3 regions of the Pseudomonas fjordensis genome follow, and region 2 is predicted to be linked to each of the others. Evidence: predicted binding sites of a transcription regulator. Region 2 holds the regulator's gene; each other region holds the start of a gene.
The links. Region 2 encodes FliA, which starts transcription of late flagellar genes. Its sites were predicted from a motif close to CTAAAGTTTNNNNNNNNNNNGCCGNTAA; they were not measured.
Positions count from the first base shown of each region.

Region 1: a site for FliA is predicted at 6,914-6,941, ahead of ACWHXD_RS13550 (methyl-accepting chemotaxis protein). Genes of this name have one in related genera too.
Region 3: a site for FliA is predicted at 6,423-6,450, ahead of ACWHXD_RS06330 (flagellar protein MotY). Genes of this name have one in related genera too.

Region 1 covers NZ_OZ336860.1:3,022,122-3,032,103, forward strand. The annotation lists gene ACWHXD_RS13525 (CaiB/BaiF CoA transferase family protein) at 1-727, shown strand, start outside; gene ACWHXD_RS13530 (HpcH/HpaI aldolase/citrate lyase family protein) at 742-1,557, shown strand; gene ACWHXD_RS13535 (TRAP transporter substrate-binding protein) at 2,129-3,112, shown strand; gene ACWHXD_RS13540 (TRAP transporter small permease) at 3,253-3,885, shown strand; gene dctM (C4-dicarboxylate TRAP transporter large permease protein DctM) at 3,885-5,165, shown strand; gene ACWHXD_RS13550 (methyl-accepting chemotaxis protein) at 5,213-6,847, opposite strand; gene ACWHXD_RS13555 (undecaprenyl-diphosphate phosphatase) at 7,074-7,904, shown strand; gene ACWHXD_RS13560 (DUF1294 domain-containing protein) at 7,901-8,284, shown strand; gene ACWHXD_RS13565 (MmcQ/YjbR family DNA-binding protein) at 8,273-8,629, opposite strand; gene ACWHXD_RS13570 (LysR substrate-binding domain-containing protein) at 8,626-9,534, opposite strand; gene ACWHXD_RS13575 (FMN-dependent NADH-azoreductase) at 9,660-9,982, shown strand, end outside.
Region 2 covers NZ_OZ336860.1:4,720,327-4,730,308, forward strand. The annotation lists gene ACWHXD_RS21465 (ParA family protein) at 1-538, opposite strand, end outside; gene motD (flagellar motor protein MotD) at 590-1,477, opposite strand; gene ACWHXD_RS21475 (flagellar motor protein) at 1,629-2,369, opposite strand; gene ACWHXD_RS21480 (protein-glutamate methylesterase/protein-glutamine glutaminase) at 2,369-3,499, opposite strand; gene ACWHXD_RS21485 (chemotaxis protein CheA) at 3,548-5,755, opposite strand; gene ACWHXD_RS21490 (protein phosphatase CheZ) at 5,767-6,555, opposite strand; gene ACWHXD_RS21495 (chemotaxis response regulator CheY) at 6,574-6,948, opposite strand; gene fliA (RNA polymerase sigma factor FliA) at 7,116-7,856, opposite strand; gene fleN (flagellar synthesis regulator FleN) at 7,853-8,686, opposite strand; gene flhF (flagellar biosynthesis GTPase FlhF) at 8,792-9,982, opposite strand, start outside.
Region 3 covers NZ_OZ336860.1:1,424,169-1,434,150, reverse strand. The annotation lists gene metG (methionine--tRNA ligase) at 1-187, shown strand, start outside; gene rsxB (electron transport complex subunit RsxB) at 275-1,243, shown strand; gene nth (endonuclease III) at 1,304-1,942, shown strand; gene ACWHXD_RS06345 (PA3496 family putative envelope integrity protein) at 2,050-2,235, shown strand; gene ACWHXD_RS06340 (response regulator transcription factor) at 2,320-2,952, opposite strand; gene ACWHXD_RS06335 (argininosuccinate synthase) at 3,578-4,795, opposite strand; gene ACWHXD_RS06330 (flagellar protein MotY) at 5,451-6,359, opposite strand; gene pyrC (dihydroorotase) at 6,516-7,562, shown strand; gene rnt (ribonuclease T) at 7,559-8,230, shown strand; gene ACWHXD_RS06315 (peroxiredoxin) at 8,729-9,331, opposite strand; gene ACWHXD_RS06310 (hypothetical protein) at 9,354-9,548, shown strand; gene ACWHXD_RS06305 (bacterioferritin-associated ferredoxin) at 9,576-9,794, shown strand.

The DNA.
Region 1 (9,982 bases), 1.7 Mb from region 2:
CCCAGGTGAAGAACAGATGGCCAAGGCCGGTTGCTCCATCGCGGACATCTCCGCCGGCATGTACGCCTACAGCGGCATTCTGTCGGCGCTGCTGCTGCGCGGCAAAACCGGCCAGGGCAGCCGCATCGATGTGAGCATGCTCGAAAGCCTGGTGGAGTGGATGGGTTACCCGATGTACTACGCCTTCGACGGCGCGCCGCCGCCACCGCGTGCGGGTGCCGCGCATTCGACGATTTACCCTTACGGGCCGTTTCCCACTGGTGGCGGCGGCACGGTGATGCTCGGCTTGCAGAACGAGCGCGAATGGGCGGCGTTCTGCGACAAAGTGCTGCTCAGCCCGTCGCTGGCCACGGACGAGCGCTTCAGCGCCAACTTCAAGCGCTCGGCCAACCGCGAGGTGCTGCGCCAGATCATCGTGGAGCGCTTTGCCCCACTGGACGTCGAGGCGGTGATCCAGCGCCTGGAAGACGCGCAGATTGCCAGTGCGCGGGTCAACGACATGCAAGGCGTGTGGGACCACCCGCAACTCAAGGCCCGCGACCGCTGGCGCACAGTCGACAGCCCGGCGGGGCCGTTGCCGTCGCTGCTGCCACCGGCGCGTAACGCTGCGTTTACCCCGCGCATGGACGGCGTGCCAGCGCTGGGGCAACACAGCCAAGGCATCCTCGACCAGCTGGGTTACTCGGTTGAGGCCATTAACAGCCTGCGCGAGCGCGGCGTTATTTAATCAGGAATCAAGTGATGCCAAAGCCTTTAGTACGTTCTGCGCTGTTTGTGCCGGGCAGCCGCCCGGAGCGGTTTGCCAAGGCCCTGGCCAGCGGCGCCGACGCAGTGATTGTGGATTTTGAAGACGCGGTGGAAGAGCCGCTCAAGCGTCAGGCTCGGGATAATCTGGGCGTATTTTTGCATGCGCATGCCGAAGCCCAGGTGTGGGTACGCATCAACGCGCCCCAGCATGCCGAGCATTTTGCCGATGTCGCCTTCTGCAAGGCCCATGCAAATGTGGCGGGGGTGTTGCTGCCCAAGGTCGAAAGCGCGGCCCAGGTGGCGGTGGTGGCCGCGACCGGCAAGGCTATCTGGCCGATTATCGAAAGCGCACGCGGTTTGCTGGCACTGGCGCAGATTGCCCAGGCGCCCCAGGTGGAACGCCTGTCGTTCGGCGGCTTGGACCTGGCGCTGGACCTCAACCTGAGCAGTCAGTCCCGCGCGGCCGAATTGGCCCTCGACCAGGCGCGCCTGGCGTTGATCGTGCATTCACGCGCCGCGGGCCTGGCGCCGCCGCTGGACGGCGTGCACCCGGCCATCGACGACCCCGAAGGCCTGCACCGCTCGATCCGGCACGCTTATGAAATGGGCTTTGCCGGCGCGTTGTGCATTCATCCCAAGCAAGTCGCGGTGATCCATGCCGCGCTGGCGCCGAGCACCGAAGAGCTGGCCTGGGCCAGGCGGGTGGTGGAGGCGGGTGCCCATGGGGCAGGGGCTTATCAGATTGACGGGCAGATGGTGGATGCGCCGTTACTGCTGCGCGCGCAACGGCTGCTGGCCGCGCAACTGTAACTGACAAAACCGGGAACAAAATGTGGGAGGCTGGCTTGCCTGCGAAGACGGCCTCACAGTCGACACCGTAATGCCGAGTACATATCCATTCCTGCGGTAACGGCCACTTAGGGTTCCGCCCTGACGGCGGCTCACTTTTGAAAAGCGCAAAAGTAAGCAAAACGCTCTTGCCCCACCACTCGGCACCTCGCTTAGGCTCGGTGTGCCCGAACGCAGGCTTGAATCCGTGGGCCGCCGCCACGCGCCATCCATGGCGCGGGGCGGCTAACCCGGCGTCCTGCCGGGTTACCCACGAATTCAAGCCTGCGTTCGGCCAGCGTGGTTTAACGGGGCGCCTGAGATCAAGATCAAAAGCAGAGCAAGATCAAGAGCGGCTCGCTTCGCATCGTGGTTACCGTCTGCTGTTGCAACCGCCAAAGTTGCGCAGATACCTATGGCTATCGCAGGCAAGCCAGCTCCCACACTGGACGCGTTCGGCCAGGCCGAACGCAGGTATCTAAAATTCGAAATTCACGACACGCGTTACATCAGGCACCTTGCCTTACAACACAACAATAAGAAGGTGATTCCCATGCTCAAGCTTTCCCGGGCGCTGCTGTGCGCCGCCACCTTGTTTACCGCGGGCCTGGCCCAGGCGGTAGACCCGATTGTGATCAAGTTCGCCCACGTGGTTGCCGAGAACACCCCTAAAGGCCAGGGCGCGTTGCTGTTTAAAAAACTTGCTGAAGAGCGCCTGCCCGGCAAGGTCAAGGTCGAGGTGTACCCGAACTCGTCGCTGTTTGGCGATGGCAAGGAAATGGAAGCGTTGCTGCTGGGCGACGTGCAAATGCTCGCGCCGTCCCTGGCCAAGTTCGAGCATTACACCAAGCAAGTGCAGATCTACGACTTGCCGTTCCTGTTCAACGATCTGGCCGCCGTCGACCGTTTCCAGGCCGCTGAGGGCAAGCAACTGCTGACCTCGATGCAGGATAAGAACATCCTCGGTCTGGCCTATTGGCACAACGGCCTCAAGCAACTCTCCGCCAACAAGGCCCTGCATGAACCCAAGGACGCCCGTGGCCTGAAGTTCCGCGTGCAGGCTTCCAGTGTGCTCGAAGAACAGTTCAAGGCGATCCGCGCCAACCCGCGCAAGATGAGCTTTGCCGAGGTTTACCAAGGCCTGCAGACCGGCACCGTGAATGGCACCGAGAACACTTGGTCGAACTATGAAAGCCAGAAGGTCAACGAAGTGCAGAAGTACTTCACCGAGTCCAACCATGGCTTGATCGACTACATGGTGATCACCAACGCAAAATTCTGGAACGGCCTGGCGCCGGATGTGCGCAGCACCCTGGAGCAGATCATGGCCGAGGTCACCGTGGAGGTGAACAAGCAGGCCGAGGCGCTGAACCAGTCGGCTAAGCAGAAAATCATCGACGCCAAGACCAGCGAAATCATCGAACTGACCCCCGCGCAACGTGCGCTGTGGCGCGAAGCCATGCGCCCGGTGTGGCAGAAGTTCGAGGGCGAGATTGGGGCTGACCTGATCAAGGCGGCGGACGCTTCCAACCAGTAATTTCCTGTGGGAGCGGGCTTGCCCGCGATTGCGGTGTGTCAGTTGATACAACTGGCGGCTGGTTCACCGCTATCGCAGGCAAGCCAGCTCCCACAGGTTGACCTGGTTTTTTACCTATCTCTGCCTCGCGAGGTTTTGCCATGCAAACGCTAAGGCGCGTCTGGGAGCATCTGGAGGAAGGCTTCATTGCGTTCCTGCTGGCCGCCATGACCCTGGTGACATTCGTCTACGTCATGCTCAACAACGTCTACACCCTGTTCTTTGCCCTGGCCGACAAATGGGCCTGGAGCAGCCCCTTCTTCAATGCCCTGGGCGACGGCACCATGACGTTGGCCCAAGAGATGACCTGGAGCGTGGCGCTGACCAAGGCCATGTTCGGCTGGTTGATTTTCTTCGGTATTTCCTACGGCGTGCGCACCGCAGGCCACCTGGGCGTGGACGCGCTGGTGCGGCTGACCCGGCGCCCGGTGCAACGCCTGCTCGGCATGCTCGCGTGCCTGTGCTGCCTGGCCTATGCCGGGCTGTTCATGGTGGCCAGCTACAAGTGGGTGAGTGCGGTGATGACCGCCCATATCGGCGCCGAGGACCTCGACCAGTTCGGCATCGATGTCGGCGACATCGTGGTGATCGTGCCCATTGGCTTTGCCTTGGTCTTGATCCGCTACCTGGAAATTTTCTACCGCATCTTTACCCACCGCCAGGTCGGGCTGGGGTTGGCCGACGAGGCCGGTGAGGCCAGCAAGTTGGCCGGCAGCCATGAGGAGCGTCACTGATGGCCGTGCTCTGTCTGTTTCTGCTGTTGTTCGTGTTCATGTTCCTGGGCGTGCCGATTGCGATTGCCCTGGGGCTGTCCGGTGCGGTGTCTATCCTGATGTTCAGCCAGGACTCGGTGAGTTCCCTGGCGATCAAGCTGTTTGAAACCAGCGACGCCTACACCTTCCTGGCGATTCCATTTTTCCTGTTGTCCGGTGCCTTCATGACCACCGGCGGCGTGGCCCAACGGCTGATCGACTTTGCCAACGCCTGTGTCGGGCATATCCGCGGTGGCCTGGCGATTGCGGCGGTGCTGGCGTGCATGCTGTTTGCGGCGCTGTCCGGCTCGTCACCGGCCACGGTGGCGGCAGTGGGCTCGATTGCCGTGGCAGGCATGGTGCGTTCCGGTTACCCGAAGGAGTTTGGGGCGGGCATCATCTGTAACGCCGGGACCTTGGGCATTCTGATTCCGCCGTCGATCGTGATGGTGGTGTATTCGGCGGCGACCGAAACCTCGGTGGGCAAGCTGTTCATGGCCGGGGTGATTCCGGGCTTGCTGCTGGGCCTGATGTTGATGATTGCGATCTACATCGTCGCCCGCATCAAGAAGCTGCCGGCGCAACCCCGGGCGACGTTCCGTGAGTGGCTGAGTTGCGCACGCCGGGCATTCTGGGGTTTGTTGCTGCTGGTGATCATCCTTGGGGGCATTTACAGCGGCATGTTCACCCCGACCGAAGCGGCGGCGGTGGCGGCGGTGTATTCGGCGTTTGTCGCGCTGTTCGTCTACAAGGACATGAAGCTGCGTGACTGCCCCAAAGTGCTGCTGGAGTCTGGGCGGTTGTCGATCATGCTGATGTTCATCATCGCCAACGCCATGTTGTTTGCCCACGTGCTGACCACCGAGCAGATCCCGCAGGAAATCACCGCCTGGGTGATCTCCGAAGGGCTGACGCCGATTGGCTTTTTGATCATGGTCAACGTGGTGTTGCTGATTGCCGGCAGCTTTATGGAGCCTTCGGCCATTGTGCTGATCCTGGCGCCGATCTTTTTCCCGATTGCGATGAAGCTGGGCATTGATCCGATTCACCTGGGCATCGTGATGGTGGTGAACATGGAGATCGGCCTGGTGCACCCACCGGTGGGGCTGAACCTGTTCGTGACCTCGGCGGTGACGGGGCTGACCCTGGGGCAGACCATTCGTGCGGCGATGCCGTGGCTGATGATCCTGTTGGTGTTCCTGATCATGGTCACCTACCTGCCGTTCATTTCCCTCGCGCTGCCGCAGTGGCTGGGGATGTGAGGCCGCTGGACGGTGGGAGAGGGCAGCCCTCCCACCGTTGAGGGGCGTCAGACCTTGAACTGACGCAAAAGCCCATCAAGCTGTTCACTCAAGCCACGCAACTGTGCACTCGCCACGCTGGACTGCTCCGCCGCCAATGCGGTGCTGTGGGACAGCCCGGCCGCCTGGGTGACGTTCTGGTTGATGTCTTCCACCACATGGGCCTGTTGCAGGGTGGCGCTGGCAATCGAGGCGTTCAGGCCGTTGAGGTTGTGCAGCGCCTGGCCGATGGCGGTGAGGCTTGCGCCCGCCTGGCCGGCTTGTTCAATAGTCAGTTGCGAGGCGCTGTGGCTGTCGCTGATGACCTTGACCGCCGCTTCGGAGTGACCTTGCAGGCGCTCGATCATCACCTGGATCTCGGCGGTGGATTTCTGCGTGCGCTGGGCCAGCAGGCGCACCTCGTCGGCGACCACCGCAAACCCACGGCCTTGCTCACCGGCGCGGGCGGCTTCGATGGCGGCATTGAGGGCGAGCAGGTTGGTCTGGTCGGCGATGGAACGGATCACCTCTAGTACCCCACCGATCTGCGTGCTTTCGCTGGAGAGCGTGCGGATCACCTCCACAGCCTGGCTGATAGTGGTGGAGAGCTGGTCGATCTGCTGCAAGCTACCGTCGATATTGACCTGGCCCTGTTGTGCCTGGGCCTGGGCATCGCGCATTTCGCTGGCAGCGTGCTCGGCATTCTTGGCCACGTCCTGCACGCCGTAGGTGACTTCGTTGATGGCGGTGGCCACCAGTTCCATCTGCTGCGATTGCTGCTGGCTGCGGTCGTGGGCCTGGCTGGCGTTGTGGCCCAGCTCGGTGGACGACTGGCCCAGGGCGTTCGCGCACACCTGCAACTGGCCGACCACCTGGCGCAGCTTGGCGGTAAAGCTATTGAAGTGCTGGGCCAGTTGCGTCAATTCGTCACGGCCGTGGGTGTCGAGGCTGTGGGTCAGGTCGCTTTCGCCGCTGGCGATATTGCCCATGGCATTTACCGCCGCCTGCAACGGCTGCACGATGCTGCGGGCAATCAGCACCACTAGCACGGCCATCATCAACGCAATGCCCAGGCCAATCGCCGAGGCCTTCCACACCTGGCCCCTGAATTCGGCCTGCACATCGTCCACGTAGACGCCGGAGCCGATAATCCAGCCCCAGGGTTCGAACAGTTGGATGTACGAGGTTTTCTCTACCGGCGCTTCGGCGCCGGGCTTCGGCCAGCGGTAGTTGACGATGCCGGCGCCCTTGGCCTTGGCCAGGCTCACGAATTCGTTGAACACGGCGAAACCGTCCGGGTCGCGAATCGCCGAAAGGTTCTGGCCGTCGAGCTTGGGGTTGGCCGCGTGCATGATCATCACGGGGGTGAGGTCGTTGATCCAGAAGTAATCATCGTGGTCATAACGCAGGCCGCGCACCGCGCTCAAGGCCTGTTGTTGCGCGGCGTCGCGGGTCAGTACGCCGGTTTTCTCCAGGTTCTGGTAATACCCGAGTACGCCACTGGCGGTCTGCACCACGTGCTGGGTCTGCTGGCGCTTGGCCTGGTAGAGGTCGCCGTGGATCTGGTTGAGCATCAACAGCCCCAAGGCCAGCAGCATCAACACGGCGACTATCAGGATCAGCCAAAGGCGGCGGCTGATCGACATGCTGCGCAAACTGTTCATCGTCCTGTCACTCCCTGCTCTTTATAATTGTGGTGCTGCTTCGAGATTTCCGGCGTGTCTGATAGGCTTTCGGCCCGGAATCGAAAAACCTGAGTACTGCCTGATTTTTCACGGAATTTTTGCAGACCGGCGTTGAGAATCAACCGCGGGCGCTTGTGTGCGCTCGTCGTCAGTGAACTTAAAAAAGACTAAGAGGCATGCCCCGTGCATGACCTTTGGAGACAGCATGGATTTTTGGACCGCCATACAGGCATTGATTCTCGGCATCGTCGAGGGGCTTACGGAGTTCTTGCCGATCTCCAGCACCGGCCACCAGATCATCGTCGCCGACCTGATCAATTTTGGCGGCGAGCGTTTCGAAGCCTTCAACATCATCATCCAGCTCGGCGCGATCCTGGCGGTAGTCTGGGAGTTTCGGCGCAAGATCTTTGACGTGGTTATCGGCCTGCCGACCCAGCCCAAAGCCCGACGTTTCACGGTCAACCTGATCATTGCCGTATTGCCGGCAGTGGTACTTGGGGTGATCTTCGCCGACCTGATCAAGCACTACCTGTTCAACCCGATCACCGTGGCCACGGCGCTGGTGGTGGGCGGCGTGATCATGTTGTGGGCTGAACGCCGCCAACATGCGGTGCGGGCTGAGACCGTCGATGACATCACCTGGAAAGACGCCCTGAAAGTCGGCCTGGCCCAGTGCCTGGCGATGATCCCGGGCACCTCGCGCTCCGGTGCGACGATCATCGGCGGCCTGTTGTTCGGCCTGTCACGCAAGACCGCCACCGAGTTCTCGTTCTTCCTGGCGATGCCGACCATGGTGGGTGCAGCGGTGTACTCGGGCTATAAGTACCGTGACCTGTTCCAGCCCGCGGACTTGCCGGTGTTCGCCATTGGCTTTGTCACCTCATTCATCTTCGCGATGATTGCGGTCAAGGCCCTGCTCAAGTTCATCGCCAGCCACAGCTATGCGGCGTTTGCCTGGTACCGGATTGCCTTTGGCCTGGTGATCCTGGCGACCTGGCAATTCGGCTGGATCGACTGGACTGCGGTCAAGCCATGAGCATCCAGCACCCACGCCTGAAGGCGCTGCTTTTTGTGCTGCTGTGTGCCGCGCCGCTGCTGGGCTCGGCCTTGCTGTGGTATCGCGGCGAAACGGTCATCCCATTGATGGCTTACGGCGTGGTCAGTGTAGTGGCGTTCTTCCTGTACTGGAGCGATAAGCGCAAAGCACAGACTGAAGGCTGGCGCACCCCGGAAAACATCCTGCATGCGGTGGAGCTGGCCGGCGGTTGGCCGGGGGCGTTGATCGCCCAGCAGGTGTTCCGGCACAAGACGCGCAAGGTGTCTTACCAGGTGCTGTTCTGGGTGATTGTGCTGTTGCACCAGGTGTTCTGGCTGGACCAGTTGTTCTTGGGCGGCACCTTGCTGTCAATCCTCTAGCCGCAAGCCAATCTGCGTGCGCTTGGGCAGCTTGCTCACCACCAACTGGTGGGAGCGCTGCAACAAGCCGCGCAGTTCCTCAGCGCCCAAAGGGTAGGGCGTGTTCATGATGACCCACTGGGCCCTGGCCAAATAAGGCGCCGGGTGGATGCCCGGCCGGTCGACGTGGCCCAGGAACAGCTCCTTGTCGACCTTGAAGGCCAGCGATTCACCGCGCAGGTTCTGTAAGGCGAACATCTTGTTGCCGGCAATCGAAAACACCCTCACGCCGCCCCATTTATAGTCTTCCCGTGCGCCTGGCAGGTTCAGGCAGAAACCTGCGACTTGTTCTTCTGTCATGCTCATAACAGCCGATCTCCACAGCCCTTGAAGCCTTCTTCCAGATAGTCGATCCAGGCCCGGATGGCCGGCAGCACACCGCGCCGGTGCGGGTACACCGCCTGAAGCCAGCCGCCCGGCAACGACCACTCCGGTAGCAATTGCACCAGGCGGCCATTAGCCAGTTCTGCTTCGCAGTACATCATTGGCAGCACCGTAAAGCCCACGCCCATCATTGCGCTGGCCTTGCGCACGATAAAGTCTTCGATGCCCAAGCGCGCCTCCATCACTAGTTCGTGCATGTTGCCCTGGGGGTCGATGATGCGTTGGTGCACCATTCGGTCGGCCTCGAGTGCGCCAAGGATTGGCAGCTGCTTGAGGTCTTCCAGGGTTTCGACCCGCCGCTCACGCATGAAAACGGGGCTGGCCACCAGCACGGTATGCGCCTGGCGCAGGCGTTTGGTGACCAGCAACGGGTCTTCGTCGCCCAGTTCGCGTACGCGCAGCGCTACATCAATGCCTTCGGCCACCAGGTCGACGCGGCGATTCACCAGGGTCATGTCCAACTGCACCAACGGGTGGGCGGCCAAAAAACCGGCTACCAGCTCCGGCAGGATCTGCTGGGCCAGGCCCACCGGGCAACTGACCCGCAAGCGCCCCCGTGGTTCGCTGGACATGCTGGCCACGGCCTCGTCGGCCATTTCCGCTTCCAGCAACATGGCCTGGCAGTGGCGCAAGTAGCGCTCACCCACGGCGGTAAGGGTCAGTTGCCGGGTGGTGCGTTGCAGCAGGCGTGCACCCAGGCGGTCTTCCAGCTCGGCAATGCGCCGTGACAGCCTGGATTTGGGAATCCCGAGTAGCCGGCCAGCGGCAGCAAAACCGCCGGCTTCGACGACTTTGGCGAAATAGTAGAGGTCGTTGAGGTCTTGCATGGTGGGCCTATTGTCCTGTCAGTGGGACAAACTATCGCATTTCAGATGGCTTATCGATCATTGGTTTCATGCGTAGCATCACCACCATCTGATCGCCACTGTCGATCCCACCTCGGAGATCCATCATGAAACTGTTGCACATCGATTCCAGCATCCTCGGCGACAACTCGGCCTCCCGTCAGCTCAGCGCGGGTGTGGTCAAGGCATGGCAAGCCGCCCAGCCGGGCGTGGAAGTGACTTACCGTGACCTCGCCAGCGAAGGCATCAACCATTTCTCCGGCGCTACCCTGGGTGCATTGGGCACTGCCGCCGAACTGCGCGATGCGGCGCAAAAGCACGAGGCAGAACTGAGTGCATCGTCGCTGGCTGAATTCCTCGCCGCCGATGCCGTGGTAGTGGGTGCGCCGATGTACAACTTCACCATCCCCACCCAGTTGAAAGCCTGGAT
Region 2 (9,982 bases):
GCGCCTGCTTGCGCGAGCGGTTGATCATCGCCAGGGTGCTGACCATGCGCTCCAGGCCCTTGACCGCCAGGTGCTCGGTCTGCACCGGGATCACCAATTGCTGGCTGGCCGCCAACGCGTTGACCATCAGCACGCCGAGCAACGGCGGGCTGTCGATGATCGCGTAGTCGAAGTCCTGCCACAGTTGCGCCAGGGTCTTGGCGATCACCAGGCCCAGGCCGCTCTGGCCCGGCGACTGACGCTCCAGGGTGGCCAGGGCGGTGCTCGACGGCAACAGCGAAATACTCTCGTTGCTGGTGGGCAACAGCAGTTGCCCAGGCAGATCCGCTGGCACGCTGCCCTTGTGCAAAAACAGGTCATAGCAGCTGTGTTCCAGCGCATCCGGGTCGTAGCCGAAATAGCTGGTCATGGAACCGTGGGGGTCCAGGTCCACCACGACCACACGCTTGCCCGCTTCGGCCAGCAAGCCGGCCAAGGCGATGGAAGTGGTGGTCTTGCCGACTCCACCCTTTTGATTGGCAACTGCCCAGACTCTCATTCGGTTGGTTCCTCCCGGCGGGCACAGGCGCGACCGAGACATTGCATACGGTTATTGAGCCGGCGACGGAGAATTGACGTTACTCGGTCGGACCGGCGGCTTGACAACGGGCGGTGCAGTTTGTGTGCCAGCACGCTTCAACGCTGCATCCGGGGTGGCATTGGCGGTGCCGGTACCGGTCAGGCTGCGACGCACATCCAGGTTGCGCGAGACCACCAGCACCACCCGGCGGTTACGGGCGCGGCCTTCGACCGTGGCGTTATTGGCCACCGGCTGGAATTCACCATAGCCCACAGACGCCAGGCGCTGGGGGTTCACACCCTGCATCGCCAACATGCGCACGATGCTCGACGCACGGGCCGAGGACAGTTCCCAGTTGGTCGGGTACTGCGCGGTGCTGATGGGGAAATTGTCGGTGAAGCCTTCCACGTGGATGGGGTTTTCAAACGGTTTGAGGATCGCCGCGACCTTGTCGATGATGGTGAATGCCTGGTCACTGGGCAACGCATCGGCACTGGCGAACAGCAGGCTGGAGTTCAGTTCGATCTCCACCCACAGCTCATTGCCACGCACGGTCATCTGGTTGGAACTGATCAGGTCGCCAAAGGCGGCACTGATATCGTCGGCGATGCTTTTGAGCGGGTCGCTGGTGCCTTGGATGCCAGCGGCGGTTTCATCACTGTCATTGACCAGAGGCTTGGCCGGGGTCACGGTCTTGGGCCGCTCTTCGCCGATAGGAATGGGCTTGAGCGACCGCTCGGCATCGTTGAACACACCGACCAGCGCCTGGGAAATGATCTTGTACTTGCCTTCGTTGATCGACGAGATCGAGTACATCACCACGAAAAACGCGAACAGCAAGGTGATGAAATCCGCGTAGGACACCAGCCAGCGCTCATGATTGACGTGTTCTTCAGGCTCGCGACGGCGACGGCTCACGGGCACTCCCCCCCACACACCCACCCCACCGTAGGAGCGAGCTTGCTCGCGAAGATCGTTAACGAAAACGCGGGCATCCTGAATGCACGCGGCGCTCTCGGGTTCTTCGCGAGCAAGCTCGCTCCTACGGGGGGACGGGTGTTCATGTGCATCAATCCATGAAGCCCTGAAGCTTCAATTCGATGGAGCGCGGGTTTTCGCCCTCGGCAATCGACAGGATGCCTTCGAGCAGCATTTCGCGATAACGCGACTGGCGCATGGCAATCGACTTGAGCTTGCTGGCCACCGGCAGCAACACCAGGTTGGCACTGGCCACGCCGTAGATGGTGGCGACAAACGCCACGGCAATGCCGCTGCCCAGTTGCGAAGGGTCGGCCAGGTTGCCCATCACGTGGATCAGGCCCATCACCGCACCGATAATGCCGATGGTCGGCGCGTAGCCGCCCATGCTTTCAAAGACTTTGGCCGCATTGATGTCACGGCTTTCCTGGGTGTAGAAATCCACTTCGAGGATGCTGCGGATCGCTTCCGGTTCGGCGCCATCGACCAGCAGTTGCAGGCCCTTGCGCGCGTAGCTGTCAGGCTCGGCATCCGCCACACCTTCCAGGCCCAGCAGGCCTTCCTTGCGGGCGGTAAGGCTCCAATTGACCACGCGGTCGATGCCGCCTGCCAGATCGACCCGTGGCGGAAAAATGATCCACACCAGAATCTGCATGGCACGCTTGAACGAGCTCAGGGGCGACTGCAACAACGCCGCGCCCACGGTGCCACCGATCACGATCAGCGCTGCCGGGCCGTTGGCCAAGGCGCCGAGGTGGCCGCCTTCCAGGTAGTTGCCACCAATGATGGCGACAAACGCCATGGTGATGCCGATCAGGCTCAACACATCCATCAGAGGCAGGCCTCCACCAGATGCTTGCCGATGTCGTCCAGGCTGTAGACCGCATCGGCCAGGTCAGCCTTGACGATGGCCATGGGCATGCCATAGATCACGCAACTGGCTTCATCCTGGGCCCAGATGGCGCTGCCGCCCTGCTTGAGCAAGCGCGCGCCTTCACGGCCATCGGCGCCCATGCCGGTGAGCACCACCGCCAGAACTTTGTCGCCATAGGATTTGGCTGCCGAGCCGAAGGTGATGTCCACACACGGCTTGTAGTTCAGGCGTTCATCGCCCGGCAGGATTTTGATCGCGCCACGCCCGTCCACCATCATCTGCTTGCCGCCCGGCGCCAGCAGGGCCAGGCCAGGACGCAGGATGTCGCCATCCTCGGCTTCCTTGACGGTGATGCGGCACAGCTTGTCCAGGCGCTCTGCGAAGGCTTTGGTGAACGCCGCAGGCATGTGCTGCACCAGCACAATCGGCGCCGGGAAGTTGGCCGGCAGTTGGGTCAACACCCGCTGCAAGGCCACCGGGCCGCCGGTGGAGGTGCCGATGGCGACCAGCTTGTAAGCCTTGCGCTTGGGCGCGGGCGAATGGGCACTCGGCGTTGCGGCGGCACGTACCGGCGCTGCCGCAGGCCGGGCCACGGGCGCAGGCGCCGGGCGCGCAAACGACGACGTCGGCGCCGCTGCTGCGGGCGCAGGCGTGGGGGCTGGCGCGGGTGTGCTGAACAGGCTGCGACGGTTACTGCGGGAAATGCTGTGCACCTTCTCGCACAGCATCTGCTTGACCTTGTCGGGGTTGCGCGAGATGTCTTCGAAATTCTTCGGCAAAAAATCCACCGCGCCGGCATCCAAGGCGTCGAGGGTCACCCGCGCGCCTTCGTGAGTCAGCGAGGAAAACATCAATACCGGTGTGGGGCAACGTTGCATGATGTGGCGCACGGCCGTGATGCCATCCATCATCGGCATCTCGTAGTCCATGGTGATCACGTCTGGCTTCAAGGCAATGGCTTGATCGATCGCCTCTTTGCCGTTAGTGGCCGTGCCGACCACCTGGATCGTTGGATCAGCGGAAAGAATTTCCGAGACGCGGCGGCGGAAGAAACCCGAATCGTCCACCACCAGGACCTTGACTGCCATAAACACTCCGTTAGGCGGGGCGGGCATGACCGCCCTGCCCCACCAGAATCAAATACGCCGTGCGGCGTAACGCTTGAGCATGCTCGGAACATCGAGAATCAGTGCGATGCGACCGTCACCGGTAATGGTTGCGCCCGACATGCCTGGGGTGCCCTGCAGCATCTTGCCCAAAGGCTTGATCACCACTTCTTCCTGGCCCACCAATTGGTCGACCACAAAGCCGATGCGCTGGGTGCCCACGGACAGAATCACCACATGGCCCTCGCGCTGTTCTTCGTGGGCAGCCGAGGCCACCAGCCAACGCTTGAGGTAGAACAGCGGCAACGCCTTGTCGCGCACGATCACCACTTCCTGGCCGTCCACCACATTGGTGCGCGACAGGTCGAGGTGGAAGATCTCGTTGACGTTGACCAGCGGGAAGGCGAACGCCTGGTTGCCCAGCATTACCATCAGGGTCGGCATGATCGCCAGGGTCAACGGCACCTTGATGACGATCTTGGAGCCCTGGCCCTTGGTCGAGTAGATATTGATCGAGCCGTTGAGCTGGCTGATCTTGGTCTTCACCACGTCCATGCCCACGCCACGCCCGGACACGTCGGAGATCTCGGTCTTGGTCGAAAAGCCCGGGGCAAAGATCAGGTTGTAGCACTCGGTGTCGGTCAGGCGGTCGGCGGCATCCTTGTCCATCACGCCGCGCTTGACTGCGATATTGCGCAAGATGGTCGGGTCCATGCCCTTGCCGTCATCGGTGATCGACAGCAGGATGTGGTCGCCCTCTTGTTCCGCCGCCAAAATCACTTTGCCGTTGCGGGACTTGCCGGCGGCTTCGCGTTCTTCCGGGGTTTCTACGCCGTGGTCGACCGCGTTGCGCACCAAGTGGACCAGCGGGTCGGCCAGGGCCTCGACAAGGTTTTTGTCGAGGTCGGTTTCTTCGCCCACCAGTTCCAGGTTGATTTCTTTCTTGAGTTGGCGTGCCAGGTCGCGAACCAGACGCGGGAAACGGCCGAAGACTTTCTTGATCGGCTGCATCCGCGTTTTCATCACCGCGGTTTGCAGGTCGGCGGTGACCACGTCGAGGTTCGACACGGCCTTCTGCATGGCTTCGTCGCCGCTGTTCAGGCCCAGGCGCACCAGGCGGTTACGCACCAGCACCAATTCGCCCACCATGTTCATGATGTCGTCCAGGCGCGCGGTATCCACGCGCACGGTGGTCTCGGCTTCGCTGGCGGGTTTTTCCGCTGCTGCCGGCGCCGCTGCACGCGCAGGGGCCGGGGCGGCGGCAGGTGCAGGCTTGGCAGCCGGCGCAGGTTTGGCAGCAACCGGTGCCGCAGTGGCAGCGGCTGGCGCTGCAACCTGGGCGGCAGCGGCCGGGGCCACTTCGCTGAACTTGCCTTTGCCGTGCAACTCGTCGAGCAGGGCTTCGAATTCGTGATCAGAGATCAGCCCGTCGCCGGCCGGTGCGGCACTGGCCGCTGGCGCAGCGGCGGCCGTGGCAGCAACCTCGGGCAGGGCTTCGGCCACAAAGGTGCCTTTGCCATGCAGTTGGTCGAGCAGTGCCTCGAATTCGTCGTCGGTAATATCGGTGCTGGCGTTGGCAGCGGGCGCTTCTGGCGCTGCGGCAGGCGGTGCCACGGCATCTGCTGCGAACTGGCCTTTGCCGTGCAACTGGTCGAGCAACGACTCGAACTCAGCGTCGGTAATGTCTTCACTGCTCGGCGTCGCGGCAGGCTGCACCGGCGATTCAGCTTGGGCCTTGACCGCGCTGAGGGAGTTGAGCAGTTGTTCGAACTCGCTGTCGGTCACGTCCGGCTCGGCTTGCGCCACCGGCTCCGGCGCGGCCTCGACCACCGGCGCAGCCGCGGTGTCGGCAGGTTCGGCCAGGCGCGCCAGGGCGGCCAGCAGTTCCGGCGTGGCGGCGGTGATCGGTGCACGTTCACGCACCTGGCTGAACATGCCGTTGACCGCATCCAGTGCTTCGAGAATTACGTCCATCAGTTCCGAGTCGACGTGACGCTCACCCTTGCGCAGGATGTCGAAAACGTTCTCGGCGATGTGACAGCACTCCACCAGCTCATGGAGCTGGAGGAAGCCGGCGCCCCCTTTTACAGTGTGAAAACCGCGAAAAATTGCATTGAGCAGGTTCGCATCATCCGGTCGGCTTTCCAGCTCGACCAGTTGTTCGGACAGTTGCTCTAGAATTTCGCCGGCCTCTACAAGGAAATCCTGAAGGATTTCTTCATCGGCGCCGAAGCTCATGTGGGTGCTCCTTAGAAGCCTAAACTGGATAACAGGTCATCTACGTCATCCTGACCTGACACAACGTCTTCACGTTTATCGGCATGAATCTGCGGACCTTCACCCTTGGCGAGATGTTTTTGTGGATCTTTTTCCGAGAGGATCGCTTCGCGGTCATGTTCGATGCCGGCAAAACGATCGACCTGGCCGGCCATCAGCACCAATTTGAGCAAGTTGCTTTCCACTTCGGTGACCAACTGGGTCACGCGCTTGATCACCTGACCGGTAAGGTCCTGGTAATCCTGGGCCAGCAGGATGTCGTTGAGGTTGCTGGCCACCGTGCGGTTTTCCTGTTCGCTGCGCGACAAGAACCCGTCGACGCGACGCGCCAATTCACGAAACTCTTCAGCACCGACTTCGCGGCGCATGAAGCGGCCCCAGTCCTGGCTCAAGGCCTGGGCTTCGGTGGCCATGCCATTGACCAGAGGCGTGGCGTTTTCCACCAGGTCCATGGTGCGGTTGGCCGCCGCCTCAGTCAGCCTGACCACATAGGACAGGCGTTCAGTGGCATCGGTAATCTGGGAAATTTCTTCGGCCTGGGGCATGCGCGGGTCAATCTGGAAATTGACGATTGCGCTGTGCAGCTCGCGTGTGAGCTTGCCCACTTCCTGGTACAGGCCGCGGTCACGGGTCTGGTTAAGCTCATGGATCAACTGCACCGCATCGGCGAACTGGCCTTTTTCCAGGCTGTCGACCAACTGGTGAGCATGTTTTTTCAGGGTCGACTCAAAGTCGCCCTGTGACGTTTCGTTATGCTCCATAGCTCCCCCGCGATGGCATTAGCCGTGGATGCGTTCGAAGATTTTCTCGATCTTCTCTTTCAAGGCCAGTGCCGTGAATGGCTTGACCACGTAACCGTTGACCCCGGCTTGGGCGGCTTCGATGATCTGTTCACGCTTGGCTTCGGCGGTCACCATCAGCACAGGCAGGCTGCGCAGTTTTTCATCGGCGCGCACGTGGCGCAGCAGGTCGATACCAGTCATGCCCGGCATGTTCCAGTCGGTCACCAGAAAGTCGATGCTCCCGCTGTTGAGAATCGGAATGGCCGTCAGGCCGTCATCCGCCTCGACCGTGTTGGTGAACCCAAGGTCACGCAACAGGTTTTTAATGATCCGCCGCATCGTTGAGAAGTCATCAACGATGAGGATTTTCATGTTCTTGTCCAATTCGACCTCCAAGCAGTCTTAAACGCGCCCAGCACCTGGACGCGCCATTTCAATCAACAGGCGTTACACAAAAAGGACTGCCCAGGGCACCACGGTACTCACCCGCAAAACCCTGCGGTTTCACGGTAGCGTCTGCAGTGTCCCCACACTGCCTGTCAGCGCGCGCGCCACTCGGCCAATCGCCCCCGCAAGCGGGCTGCGCACTGGCTATGCAACTGGCTGACACGCGATTCGCTGACCCCCAGGACCTCACCGATTTCCTTGAGGTTCAGCTCTTCGTCGTAGTACAGCGCCAGCACCAGCCGCTCACGCTCCGGCAAGTTGGCGATTGCATCGGCCAACGCGCCCTGGAAACGTTCGTCTTCCAGGTCGCGCGACGGCTCCGTATGGGCGCTCGCGCCGTCCTCGTGCAGCCCTTCGTGTTCGCCGTCCTGTAAAAGGTCGTCGAAACTGAACAGGCGGCTGCCCAAGGTATCGTTCAAAATCCCGTAGTAATCGTCGAGACTCAATTGGAGTTCGGCCGCAACTTCATGATCTTTAGCGTCACGACCGGTTTTTGCTTCAATTGCACGAATTGCATCACTGACCATGCGCGTATTGCGGTGTACCGAACGCGGCGCCCAATCGCCTTTACGCACTTCATCGAGCATCGCGCCACGGATACGGATACCCGCATACGTTTCGAAACTGGCGCCCTTGCTGGCGTCGTATTTGGTCGAGACTTCCAGCAGGCCGATCATGCCGGCCTGGATCAAGTCTTCAACCTGCACACTCGCGGGCAGGCGCGCCAACAGGTGATAGGCAATGCGCTTGACCAGCGGCGCATAGCGCTCGATCAATTCGCCCTGGCTGTCACGTGCCGACTTTTTGTAAAGGTTGTAGCCGCTGGATGTCATAGCACCGGTCCTGCGCTCGTCTGATGCACCAAACGCTCGACGAAAAACTCCAGATGCCCCCGCGGGTTGGCGGGCAACGGCCAGGTATCGACCTTCTGGGCAATGGCCTTGAACGCCAGTGCGCATTTCGAACGAGGGAACGCTTCATAGACCGCACGCTGCTTTTGCACGGCCTTGCGCACACACTCGTCATAGGGAACTGCGCCGACGTATTGTAAAGCCACATCGAGGAAACGATCCGTGACCTTGGTCAACTTGGCGAACAGGTTGCGCCCTTCCTGCGGGCTCTGGGCCATGTTGGCCAGCACGCGAAAGCGGTTCATGCCGTAGTCACGGTTAAGCAGTTTGATCAGTGCGTAGGCATCGGTGATCGAGGTGGGTTCGTCGCACACCACCAGCAGCACTTCTTGCGCGGCGCGCACAAAGCTGACCACGGATTCGCCGATGCCGGCGGCGGTGTCGATCACCAGCACGTCGAGGTTGTCGCCGATGTCGCTGAACGCCTGGATCAACCCGGCATGCTGCGCGGGGCTCAGGTGCACCATGCTCTGGGTGCCCGAGGCCGCCGGCACGATGCGAATGCCTCCGGGGCCCTGGAGCAGCACATCGCGCAGCTCACAGCGGCCCTCGATCACATCGGCCAGGGTATGTTTGGGTGTCAGCCCCAGCAGAACGTCCACGTTCGCCAAGCCCAGGTCAGCATCCAGCAGCATGACGCGACGGCCAAGCTCTGCCAGCGCCAGGGACAAATTCACTGACACGTTAGTTTTCCCGACGCCACCTTTGCCGCCGGTCACCGCGATCACCTGTACGGGATGCATGCTGCCCATTTTATTTCTTTACCTTGTCTTGCTTAGACGCAGGCTACATGGCTTGGCCGCGTGAATCGCTTGCAGACCATCGATGTAGGTACATTTCACGGTGTTCATCCTGCCTCAACCCACCCGTTTTGCGGGGTGGTGGTAAAGGTCGGCGAACATATCGGCCATCGCTTCCTCGCTAGGCTCGTCTTGCATTTGCACACTCACGGCACGGCTGACCAACTGATGACGGCGCGGCAGATGCAGATCATCCGGGATCCGCGGCCCGTCGGTGAGGTAGGCAACCGGTAATTCATGGCTGATGGCCAGGCTCAATACCTCGCCCAGGCTCGCGGTTTCGTCGAGCTTGGTGAGGATGCAGCCGGCCAGGCCGCAACGCTTGTAGCTGTGATAGGCAGCGGTAAGAACCTGTTTCTGGCTGGTGGTTGCAAGCACCAGGTAATTTTTCGACTTGATGCCACGCCCGGCCAGGCTTTCGAGCTGCATGCGCAGCGCCGGGTCGCTGGCTTGCAGGCCGGCGGTGTCGATCAGCACCACGCGCTTGCGCAGCAACGGCTCGAGGGCATTGGCCAGGGACTGGCCCGGGTCGACATGGGTCACCGGCACATTGAGGATGCGGCCCAGGGTCTTGAGCTGCTCCTGGGCACCGATGCGGTAGCTGTCCATGCTCACCAGCGCGATATTCTGCGCACCGTACTTGAGCACATAACGGGCGGCCAGCTTGGCCAGGGTGGTGGTCTTGCCCATGCCGGCGGGGCCGACCATGGCGATCACACCGCCCTCTTCCAGGGGTTCGATTTCCGGCGTGGCGATCATGCGCGCCAAGTGCGCCAGCAACATGCGCCAGGCCTGACGGGGCTCTTCGACTTCAGCGGTCAAGGCCAGCAGGTCGCGGGACAACGGGCCGGACAGGCCGATGCGTTGCAAGCGACGCCACAGGTTGGCTTGCTGCGGCTTGCTGCCTTGCAGTTGGGTCCAGGCCAGCGAGCCGAGCTGCACTTCGAGCAATTCACGCAGGCCATTGAGTTCAAAACGCATCGAGTCGATCACGCGCTGGTCAACTGCGGCAGCCGGGGCAGGCGCTGCAGGACGCGGCGGTTCGACAAAGGTGGGTTCAACCAGCGGCTCGGCGGCGGTCAGCGGCAGGCCGGCGAACAATTGGCGATTGGTGCTGGCATCGCTGTCGCCACGCATGCTCAGCTCAGCCTGGGCCGACACAATACGCGAGGCGGTCTTGCGCAGCTCGTCTTCGAGTTCCATGTTCGGCACGCGCGGGGCCAGCGCCTGGGGTGTGTAATCCAGGGC
Region 3 (9,982 bases), 3.3 Mb from region 2:
CAAGAGCGCTTACCCGGACCCGTCCAAGCTCGATGGCCGCCTGACCATGATGATCGCCAACCTCAAGCCACGGAAAATGAAGTTCGGCATTTCCGAAGGCATGGTGATGGCGGCCGGCCCTGGCGGCGAAGAAATCTACCTGCTGAGCCCGGACAGCGGCGCCAAGCCGGGTCAACGCATCAAGTAACCTCTGCAAAATGCCCCGCTGTCGCTACGGCGGGGCCTCTCAGCTTGCCCTTCTCCCTGGGCCGGGCGTCAACGCTATGATCACAGCATGAACCTCATTCAACGTATCGACGCGCTGCTGCCGCAGACTCAATGCGGCAAGTGCGGGCACCCGGGTTGCAAACCTTACGCAGAAGGCATCGCTAAAGGCGAAGCCATCAACAAGTGCCCGCCCGGTGGGCAGGAAACCATTGCCGGGCTTGCGCAACTGCTGCGCCTGCCGGTACTGGACCTGGACACCAGTCGTGGAGATGCGCCTGCGCAAGTCGCCTATATCCGCGAGGCCGAATGCATCGGTTGTACCAAATGCATCCAGGCTTGCCCGGTGGACGCCATTGTGGGCGCCGCCAAGCTGATGCACACCGTGATTGTCGATGAGTGCACCGGGTGCGACCTGTGTGTGGCGCCCTGCCCGGTTGACTGCATCGAGATGCGTCCGCTCGCTGAGGTTTTGCCTATCGTCGGTGACTTGGCCCGCAATGATGACGAACGGCGTGCACGCGACCTCAAACGCGACCGGGCGCGGCGGCGCTTCGAGCAACGTAACGCCCGCCTGCAACGTGAAGAGGCTTGCAAGCTCGCCGAACGCGTGGCACGAGCCAAGCGCACAGCGCCGATGGAGGTAGCCCCGGTCAATAACCCTCAGGCCGCTCAGGACGCCGCGATCAAGCAGGCCAAAACCAACGTCGCCATGAGTCGCGCTCAGTTGCACAAATCCTTGAAAGCGTTTGGGCATCCGCCGACCTTTGAGCAGCAGTCGCAATTGATTATGCTGCAGCGACAGTTCGAGGCATCCGAGCAGGCGCTTGCCGCACTGGAGGCCAACAGCTCACCACAGCCACCAAAGACGGCCGCTAAAAGCGCCGAGTTCAAGCGCGCAAAGATCCAGTTGGCCATGCGCCGGGCCGCGTTGAAAAAGGCTCAGGATCAGCAAGCTGACGCGCATGAAATCGCAACCTTGAAAACCGCCTTGAACGCCGCCGAGCAAACGCTGCAGGATGCCGAGGCCAACGGCTGACCCACTGCACTGTGTATTGCCAACATCACGCCGACCGCCTGCAAGGAAACCCCTGCCCCTATGAATGCCGCAAAACGCCTGGAAATTTTCCGCAGGTTTCACGAAGACAATCCGGAACCGAAAACCGAATTGGCCTACTCCTCACCGTTCGAGTTACTGATTGCGGTGATCCTCTCGGCTCAATCCACGGACGTTGGCGTCAACAAGGCAACGGCCAAGCTGTATCCCGTAGCCAATACACCCGCTGCGATTTACGCCCTGGGTGTGGAAGGCCTGTCCGAATACATCAAGACCATCGGCCTGTATAACAGCAAGGCCAAGAACGTGATCGAGACGTGCCGCCTGTTGCTGGAGCTGCATGGGGGTGAGGTGCCACAAACCCGCGAAGCCCTGGAAGCCTTGCCAGGCGTGGGCCGCAAAACGGCGAACGTGGTGCTCAATACGGCCTTCCGGCAGTTGACCATGGCAGTGGACACGCACATTTTCCGCGTCAGCAACCGAACCGGCATTGCACGGGGCAAGAATGTGGTTGAGGTAGAAAAGCAATTGATGAAGTTCGTGCCCAAGCCCTATTTGCTCGACTCCCATCATTGGCTGATCCTGCACGGACGCTACGTTTGCCAGGCCCGCAAGCCGCGCTGTGGCAGCTGCCGTATCGAAGACTTGTGCGAATACAAGGACAAGACCTCCGACGATTGAGCGATTATTGATTTTTGTGATCAGGCGATTGAAAAAATCTTTTTTACCCGTCCGCGGATTATCGCTATAAGGAGCCCCAACGGCAGTCTTAGCCTGGAGTTGACCTTATGAGCGCTGGCAGCAAAGAAGACCTGGTAGTGGAAGACGACCTCGTTGAGTCGGAGGACGATGATCTAGAGGCACCTGCACCAGAGGTGGCCAAGACCAATTTGAGCAAACGCCGCACTATCGACAATCTTCTGGAAGAGCGACGCTTGCAAAAACAGCTGGCCGATTACGACTTCGATTTCTGATCGAGCCGTTGACGGCCGGAAGCCTCCCTGACGGAGGCTTTTTTCTGCCGGTTACACGGGTATTCAAAGGGTGCAATATCCTCCCTAGACCAGGCCGTTGCGTTGGGCCAGTTCGATCAGGTCCACAAGGGATCGGGCATTGAGCTTGAGCAGCAAGCGCGTCTTGTAGGTACTGACGGTTTTGTTGCTGAGGAACATGCCATCGGCAATCTCCTTGTTGGTTTTGCCACGGGCCAGTTGCTGCAGCACCATCATCTCCCGCCCCGATAAGCGTTCGACCATGTCGGCTTCACTGGCATTGCCCATGGTTGAGCGCACCGAATTGAGCGCCTGGTTCGGGAAATAGCTATAGCCGGAAAGCACTGCCTTGATGGCACTGAGCAACTCTGTCAGATCCTGCTGCTTGCACACATAGCCGGCGGCGCCCGCCTGCATGCAGCGCATGGAAAAATGGCCGGGGGCCTGGGACGTCAGTACCAGCACCTTGAACGAGACGGCTTGCTTGGTTGAAGCCAGCCGGCAAATAACTTCCAGGCCGTCGAGCTTGGGGATTCCGATATCCAATATCACGATATCCGGCATATGTTCCCGTGCAAGTTGCAACGCATCGACACCGTTATCGGTCTCGGCAACGACCTCATAACCATGACGCTCCATTAGCATGCGCACAGCAAGACGAATGACGGGATGATCATCCACGATCAGCACTTTATTCATGAGAAAGTCCAATTTCGCTGTTCGAATTATTTAGAGCAAACACAATAGCCTAGTCGATTACTAGTTGGCATAGCATTCCACCCCGAGCAAGAGCAGGCAGAGACCCAACCCACAAGAAGATAGGAATTAACCTACAAAAAATCGCCAACTTAGATGCTTGGAGCTTTATGGTTGCTTTCAGACCTTTCTCGGCGCGCACATATTTTGAGTGAAATATCGTGCCCATCAGCCCCTGAAAGTAAACGTGCCGCACAAGACTTTCAGGAAATGCCCCTTGCTTGTCGCCATGACGCGCACAAACCAACCCGGAACAACCGTTCCCATTAGTTCCATTTAACATATTTCAGCACTTCCATAATTCCTACAGAAAATTCAACAATTCACATATCCGTTGCAACTACATGAGTGAATTTTCTGTCAGACATAGTTCCTCCCCAGATGTAAAAAATCATTCAAACTTAAAAACAAATGACAAAAACGGAAAATAATTGCGCAAGTTACGAAAAAAAATCCTTAAACACAGGCTAAACATTAATAAACAGCTCTGCTTTTAAAGCGCCCATAAAAACCCAGGCAAAAAAATGGCCCCTTGCGCAAGGGGCCATTTTCACAACAGGCGCACGACTCAGAACAACGAGCGGCCCTTGTTGGCAGCAATGCGCATGCGCAGTGCGTTCAACTTGATGAAGCCTGCCGCGTCCGCCTGATTGTAGGCCCCGCCGTCTTCTTCGAAGGTGGCGATGTTGGAGTCGAACAGCGACTCATCGGACTTGCGGCCGGTGACGATCACGTTGCCCTTGTACAGCTTCAGGCGTACGACACCGTTCACGTGAGCCTGGGAGGCGTCGATCATCTGTTGCAGCATCAGACGCTCTGGGCTCCACCAGTAACCTGTGTAGATCAGGCTGGCGTACTTGGGCATCAGCTCGTCTTTGAGGTGAGCGACTTCGCGGTCCAGGGTGATGGATTCGATGGCGCGGTGCGCGCGCAACATGATGGTGCCGCCTGGGGTTTCGTAGCAGCCACGGGACTTCATGCCCACGTAACGGTTCTCGACGATGTCGAGACGGCCGATACCATGCTGGCCGCCGATACGGTTCAAGGTCGCCAGTACGGTGGCCGGGGTCATTTCAACGCCGTCCAGCGCGACGATATCGCCGTTGCGGTAAGTCAGTTCCAGGTACTGCGCCTTGTCTGGAGCGTTCTCCGGGGAGACGGTCCATTTCCACATGTCTTCTTCGTGCTCGGTCCAGGTGTCTTCCAGCACGCCGCCTTCATAGGAAATGTGCAGCAGGTTGGCGTCCATCGAGTACGGCGACTTCTTCTTGCCATGACGCTCGATCGGGATGGCGTGCTTTTCAGCGTAATCCATCAGTTTTTCACGGGACAGCAGGTCCCATTCACGCCACGGCGCAATGACTTTCACGCCTGGCTTGAGTGCGTAGGCACCCAGTTCGAAACGGACCTGGTCGTTGCCCTTGCCGGTGGCGCCATGGGAAATGGCGTCGGCGCCGGTTTCGTTGGCGATCTCGATCAGACGCTTGGCGATCAATGGACGTGCGATGGAGGTACCCAGCAGGTACTCACCTTCATAGACAGTGTTGGCGCGAAACATCGGGAAGACGAAATCGCGGACGAACTCTTCGCGCAGGTCGTCAATGTAGATCTCTTTCACGCCCATGGCTTGCGCCTTGGCACGTGCAGGTTCGACCTCTTCACCCTGACCCAGGTCAGCGGTGAAGGTCACCACTTCACAGTTATAAGTATCCTGCAGCCACTTGAGGATCACCGAAGTGTCCAGGCCGCCGGAATACGCGAGAACGACCTTGTTTACGTCGGCCATGCCATCACTCCACGGGGTTGTACGGAAAGGCGACGATTCTACCGATCAAAACCGTGAAATTACAGGGGCGCGACAGCAAATGAAGATAAAGCGACAGATTATGTCGAGTGGGCGACCGATGGTCGCCTCGATGGAGCATAGGTATTTACACACCCTGGTAGCGTTCAACGGTAACCACGATGCGAAGCGAGTCGCTCTTGATCTTGCTCTTGATCTGCTTTTGATCTCAGGCGCCCCGTTAAACCACGCTGGCCGAACGCAGGCTTGAATTCGTGGGTAACCCGGCAGGACGCCGGGTTAGCCGCCCCGCGCCATGGATGGCGCGTGGCGGCGGCCCACGGATTCAAGACTGTGTTCGGGCACACCGAGCCTAGGCGAGGTGCCGAGTGGTGGGGCAAGAGCGTTTTGCTTACTTTTGCGCTTTTCAAAAGTGAGCCGCCGTCAGGGCGGAACCCTAAGTGGCCGTTACCTAAATAATGGATATGTACCCGGTCCAACTGTGTTGACTATTAGGCCGCCTTCGCAGGCAAGCCAGCTCCCACATTTGGATCGCAGTGCCTCAGGTAGATAGGCGCCGGCTGACAGGTCTTCGCGGGAGCAAGCTCCCTCGCCACAGTTTCGGCGTCATACCGAAGTTGCGTAGTTACCCATGCTCTTACGAGGTAGCCGCCGGGTTGCTAGGCGCAGTGGCCTGGGGCGCCGGCTTCTCAGGGGCAGCCACGCGCTCAAGCTGAATATTCACACGGCGGTTACGCGCACGGTTGGCAGCATTGGTGTTGGGCGCCAAGGGATAGCTTTCACCATGAAAACGCATGGTGATCTGCGATTCCTGAATGCCGTTGGCCTTGAAGTAGTCCATCACCGCCAGGGCACGGCGGCGCGACACGTCGCGGTTGGTCAGACGGTTGCCACTGTTGTCGGAATGGCCATTCAACTCGACATGATTGACCGTGGGATCGGCCTTCATGAAGGCCAGAATCACAGACAACTTCTTCTTGGCCGCCGCGTCCAGCTCAATGCCACCACCGGGGAAGCCGACTTCGGTCTGTTTGACCTGATCGTAATTCATGGGCAGCAGCTTGGTGGTGCACAGCTGATAATCGTTATAGGCCTTGTTGAACTTCACCGGCAACAGGCGAATTTCCGAGTAACCGCCTTCACGCCCGTAATGCCGCACGGTCGGGCTGCGCCCTTCGAGCAAGCCGGTGAACAGGCGACCGGCCTGGGCCTGGGAGCTATTGAACAGCACGTCGCCGCTGCCGACACGCACGGCCCCCAGGTTGATATCACCTCGGCCCGGTTGCCACGGCGCAGCAGCGGCCAACAGGGTTGCCGAGCCGGCGCCGAGGCTGCTGCCATAGGTTTTCAGACGAAACGTCGCCTGTTCGCCGGCCCGGCGTACGAATTCACCGGAACCGAAATCGGTGATCGGCTGGGTCAAGCGGCACTCGAACTGATCGCCCTCTACCTTCCACTCAATATTCTCCAGACGTGTCTGGAACGTGAGGGCCGCCGCAGGCAGGCTGGCGAACACACTGAGCAGGGCTAGATAATACTGGCGCACGGGAGGCTCCATGGGTTTCTACAACACTTCACAGCGTCATACATCGTTAAGGCATACCCGGAGATATCGGTAGCATCCGGCAAAACTTGATAGCGAGTGCCTGCAAGAGTCTTTTCCGGTAGCATTCCCACCAGATTGACCCGCCTGGAATCCCCAATGTCCGACCGCCTGACCCTGCTGCGTCCCGACGACTGGCATATTCATCTTCGCGATGGTGCTGCGTTACCCCAAACCGTGGCCGACGTGGCCCGCACGTTTGGCCGTGCCATCATCATGCCTAACCTGGTACCTCCGGTGCGCAATGCCGCAGAGGCCGACGCCTATCGCCAGCGCATCCTCGCTGCACGACCGGCCGGCAGCCGCTTCGAACCGTTGATGGTGCTCTACCTCACCGACCGCACCCAGCCTGAAGAAATCCGCGAAGCCAAGGCCAGCGGTTATGTGCACGCCGCCAAGCTGTACCCGGCAGGCGCAACCACCAACTCCGATTCCGGTGTAACCAGTATCGACAAGATCCTGCCGGCGATCGAAGCCATGGCGGAAGTCGGCATGCCGTTGCTGATCCACGGGGAAGTCACCCGTGGCGATGTGGACGTGTTCGATCGCGAAAAAATCTTCATCGATGAACACATGCGTCGTGTGGTCGAGCTGTTCCCCACGCTCAAAGTGGTGTTTGAACACATCACCACCGCCGATGCCGTGCAGTTCGTCAGCGAGGCGTCGGCCAACGTTGGCGCGACCATCACCGCCCATCACCTGCTCTACAACCGCAACCACATGCTGGTGGGCGGGATTCGGCCGCACTTCTACTGCCTGCCGATCCTCAAGCGCAACACCCATCAGGTAGCCCTGCTGGATGCCGCCACCAGCGGCAGCCCGAAGTTCTTCCTCGGTACCGACTCGGCGCCCCACGCCCAGCACGCCAAGGAAGCCGCATGCGGCTGCGCCGGCTGCTACACCGCGTTTGCCGCCATCGAGTTGTACGCCGAAGCGTTTGAACAGCGTAACGCGCTGGACAAGCTCGAAGGTTTCGCCAGCCTCAACGGCCCGCGTTTCTACGGCCTGCCGGCGAATACCGACCGCATTACCCTGGTTCGTGAAGACTGGACCGCCCCTGCCAGCCTGCCCTTTGGCGAGCTGACCGTTATCCCGCTGCGCGCCGGTGAAACACTGCGCTGGCGCCTGCTGGAGGAAAGCAAGTGAGTGAAGACCATTACGACGACGAACAAGAGCACGGCGGTGGCGGCTCGCGCCATCCGATGGCCGAGCGTTTTCGCGGCTATCTGCCGGTCGTCATCGACGTAGAAACCGGTGGTTTCAACTGCGCCACCGATGCCTTGCTGGAAATTGCCGCAACCACCATCGGCATGGACGAACAAGGCTTTGTGTACCCGGAGCACACGCATTTCTTTCGCGTAGAGCCCTTCGAAGGCGCCAATATCGAAGCCGCTGCCCTGGAGTTCACCGGGATCAAGCTCGACCACCCCCTGCGCATGGCGGTGAGTGAAGAAGCGGCGCTGACCGATATCTTCCGTGGCGTGCGCAAGGCGTTGAAGGCCAATGGCTGCAAACGCGCGATCCTGGTCGGCCACAACAGCAGTTTCGACCTGGGCTTCCTGAACGCCGCCGTGGCGCGACTGGACATGAAGCGCAACCCATTTCACCCGTTCTCCAGCTTCGACACCGCCACCCTTGCCGGCCTGGCCTACGGTCAGACCGTTCTGGCCAAAGCCTGCCAGGCCGCCGGTATCGACTTTGACGGGCGTGAAGCCCACTCGGCCCGCTACGACACCGAGAAGACTGCCGAGCTGTTCTGCGGCATCGTCAATCGCTGGAAACAGATGGGTGGCTGGGAAGACTTCAACGACTGAGCCCCCGATGAGCATAGGTACCTACACAATTTTGTAGGTTGTCGCAGCCCACGGTAACCACGATGCGAAGCGAGCCGCTCTTGATCTGCTTTTGATCTTGATCTCAGGCGCCCCGTTAAACCACGCTGGCCGAACGCAAGCGAGGTGCCGAGTGGTGGGGCAAGAGCGCTTTGCTTACTTTCGCGCTTTTCGAAAGTGAGCCGCCGTCAGGGCGGAACCCTAAGTGGCCGTTACCGCAGCAATGGATATGCACACAATCCAACTGTGTTACCTGCCAGGCCGCCTTCGCGAGCAAGCCCGCTCCCACAGTTGGATTGTGGGGTGTCAGGTGGAAAAGTGTCGGCTGGTAGGCCGTCATCGCAGGCAAGCCAGCTCCCACATTTAGAACGCGGCGCGTCAGTTAGATCAGCGTCGGCTGTCAGGCCGTCATGGGAGCAAGTCCCCACCCACAAAAAAACCGGCCTTCTCAGGCCGGTTTTTTTATACCGTGACGTTGGCTTACAGCTTGCCAGCGTTCTCGGTCAGGTAAGCCGCAACGCCTTCTGGCGAAGCGTTCATGCCTTTGTCGCCTTTTTTCCAGTTGGCAGGGCAGACTTCGCCGTGCTCTTCGTGGAATTGCAGCGCGTCGACCAGGCGGATCAGCTCTTCCATGTTACGACCCAGCGGCAGGTCGTTGATGATCTGCGAGCGCACAACGCCCTTGTCATCGATCAGGAACGCGCCACGGAACGCCACGCCGCCTTCGGACTCAACGTCGTAGGCCTTGGCGATGTCGTGCTTCATGTCGGCAGCCATGGTGTATTTGACTTTACCGATGCCGCCATCATTGATGGCGGTGTTGCGCCAGGCGTTGTGGGTGAAATGGGAGTCGATGGAAACCGCGACCACTTCAACGTTGCGCGCCTTGAAATCGTCCATGCGGTGGTCCAGGGCGATCAGCTCCGAAGGGCAGACGAAGGTGAAGTCCAGCGGGTAGAAGAACACCAGGCCGTATTTGCCTTTGATGGCTTCAGACAGTTTGAAGCTGTCAACGATTTCGCCATTGCCGAGGACGGCTGGTACGTCGAAATCCGGGGCTTGTTTACCGACGAGTACGCTCATTGGATATCTCCTGATGTAGGGGGTGACGATTGAAGTAAAAGGACAGGTCGAGTCTGCCGGTCAAAATCGACAGAAACATGACGCAATCACGCTTCGTAAAGACCGACCATCATACACCGAAAAAACCGTTCGTCAGCGCATGGGCGATGCGCGCTGGATTGTCGATGAAACTATTTTGACAATCATTCTCGTTAACATTAAGATCCATCGCACTTAAGCCATAAACCCGCGACGGTTCTCACTTATGTATGTCTGCCTCTGCACTGGCGTCACCGACGGACAAATCCGCGAAGCAATCTACGAAGGTTGCTGCAGCTATAAGGAAGTACGTGAGACCACCGGCGTTGCCAGCCAGTGTGGCAAATGTGCTTGCCTGGCCAAGCAAGTGGTACGGGAAACCCTGACGCAGCTGCAGACAGCCCAGGCCGCGCTCCCCTACCCAGCAGAATTTAAACACGCCTGAATAGGCATGTTTTGAAGAACCGGACCTAGTGTCCGGTTTTTTTATGCCATTAATTCAACTAGTTAGCGCTTAGACGCGGAACACAAACATTCTTATTCCGATTAATTTTCATTTATTATTCAATAACTTAGGTTTGACACTAGGATTTTCACCGCTCAGACTCTGCCCTATACACAGCTATTACAGGG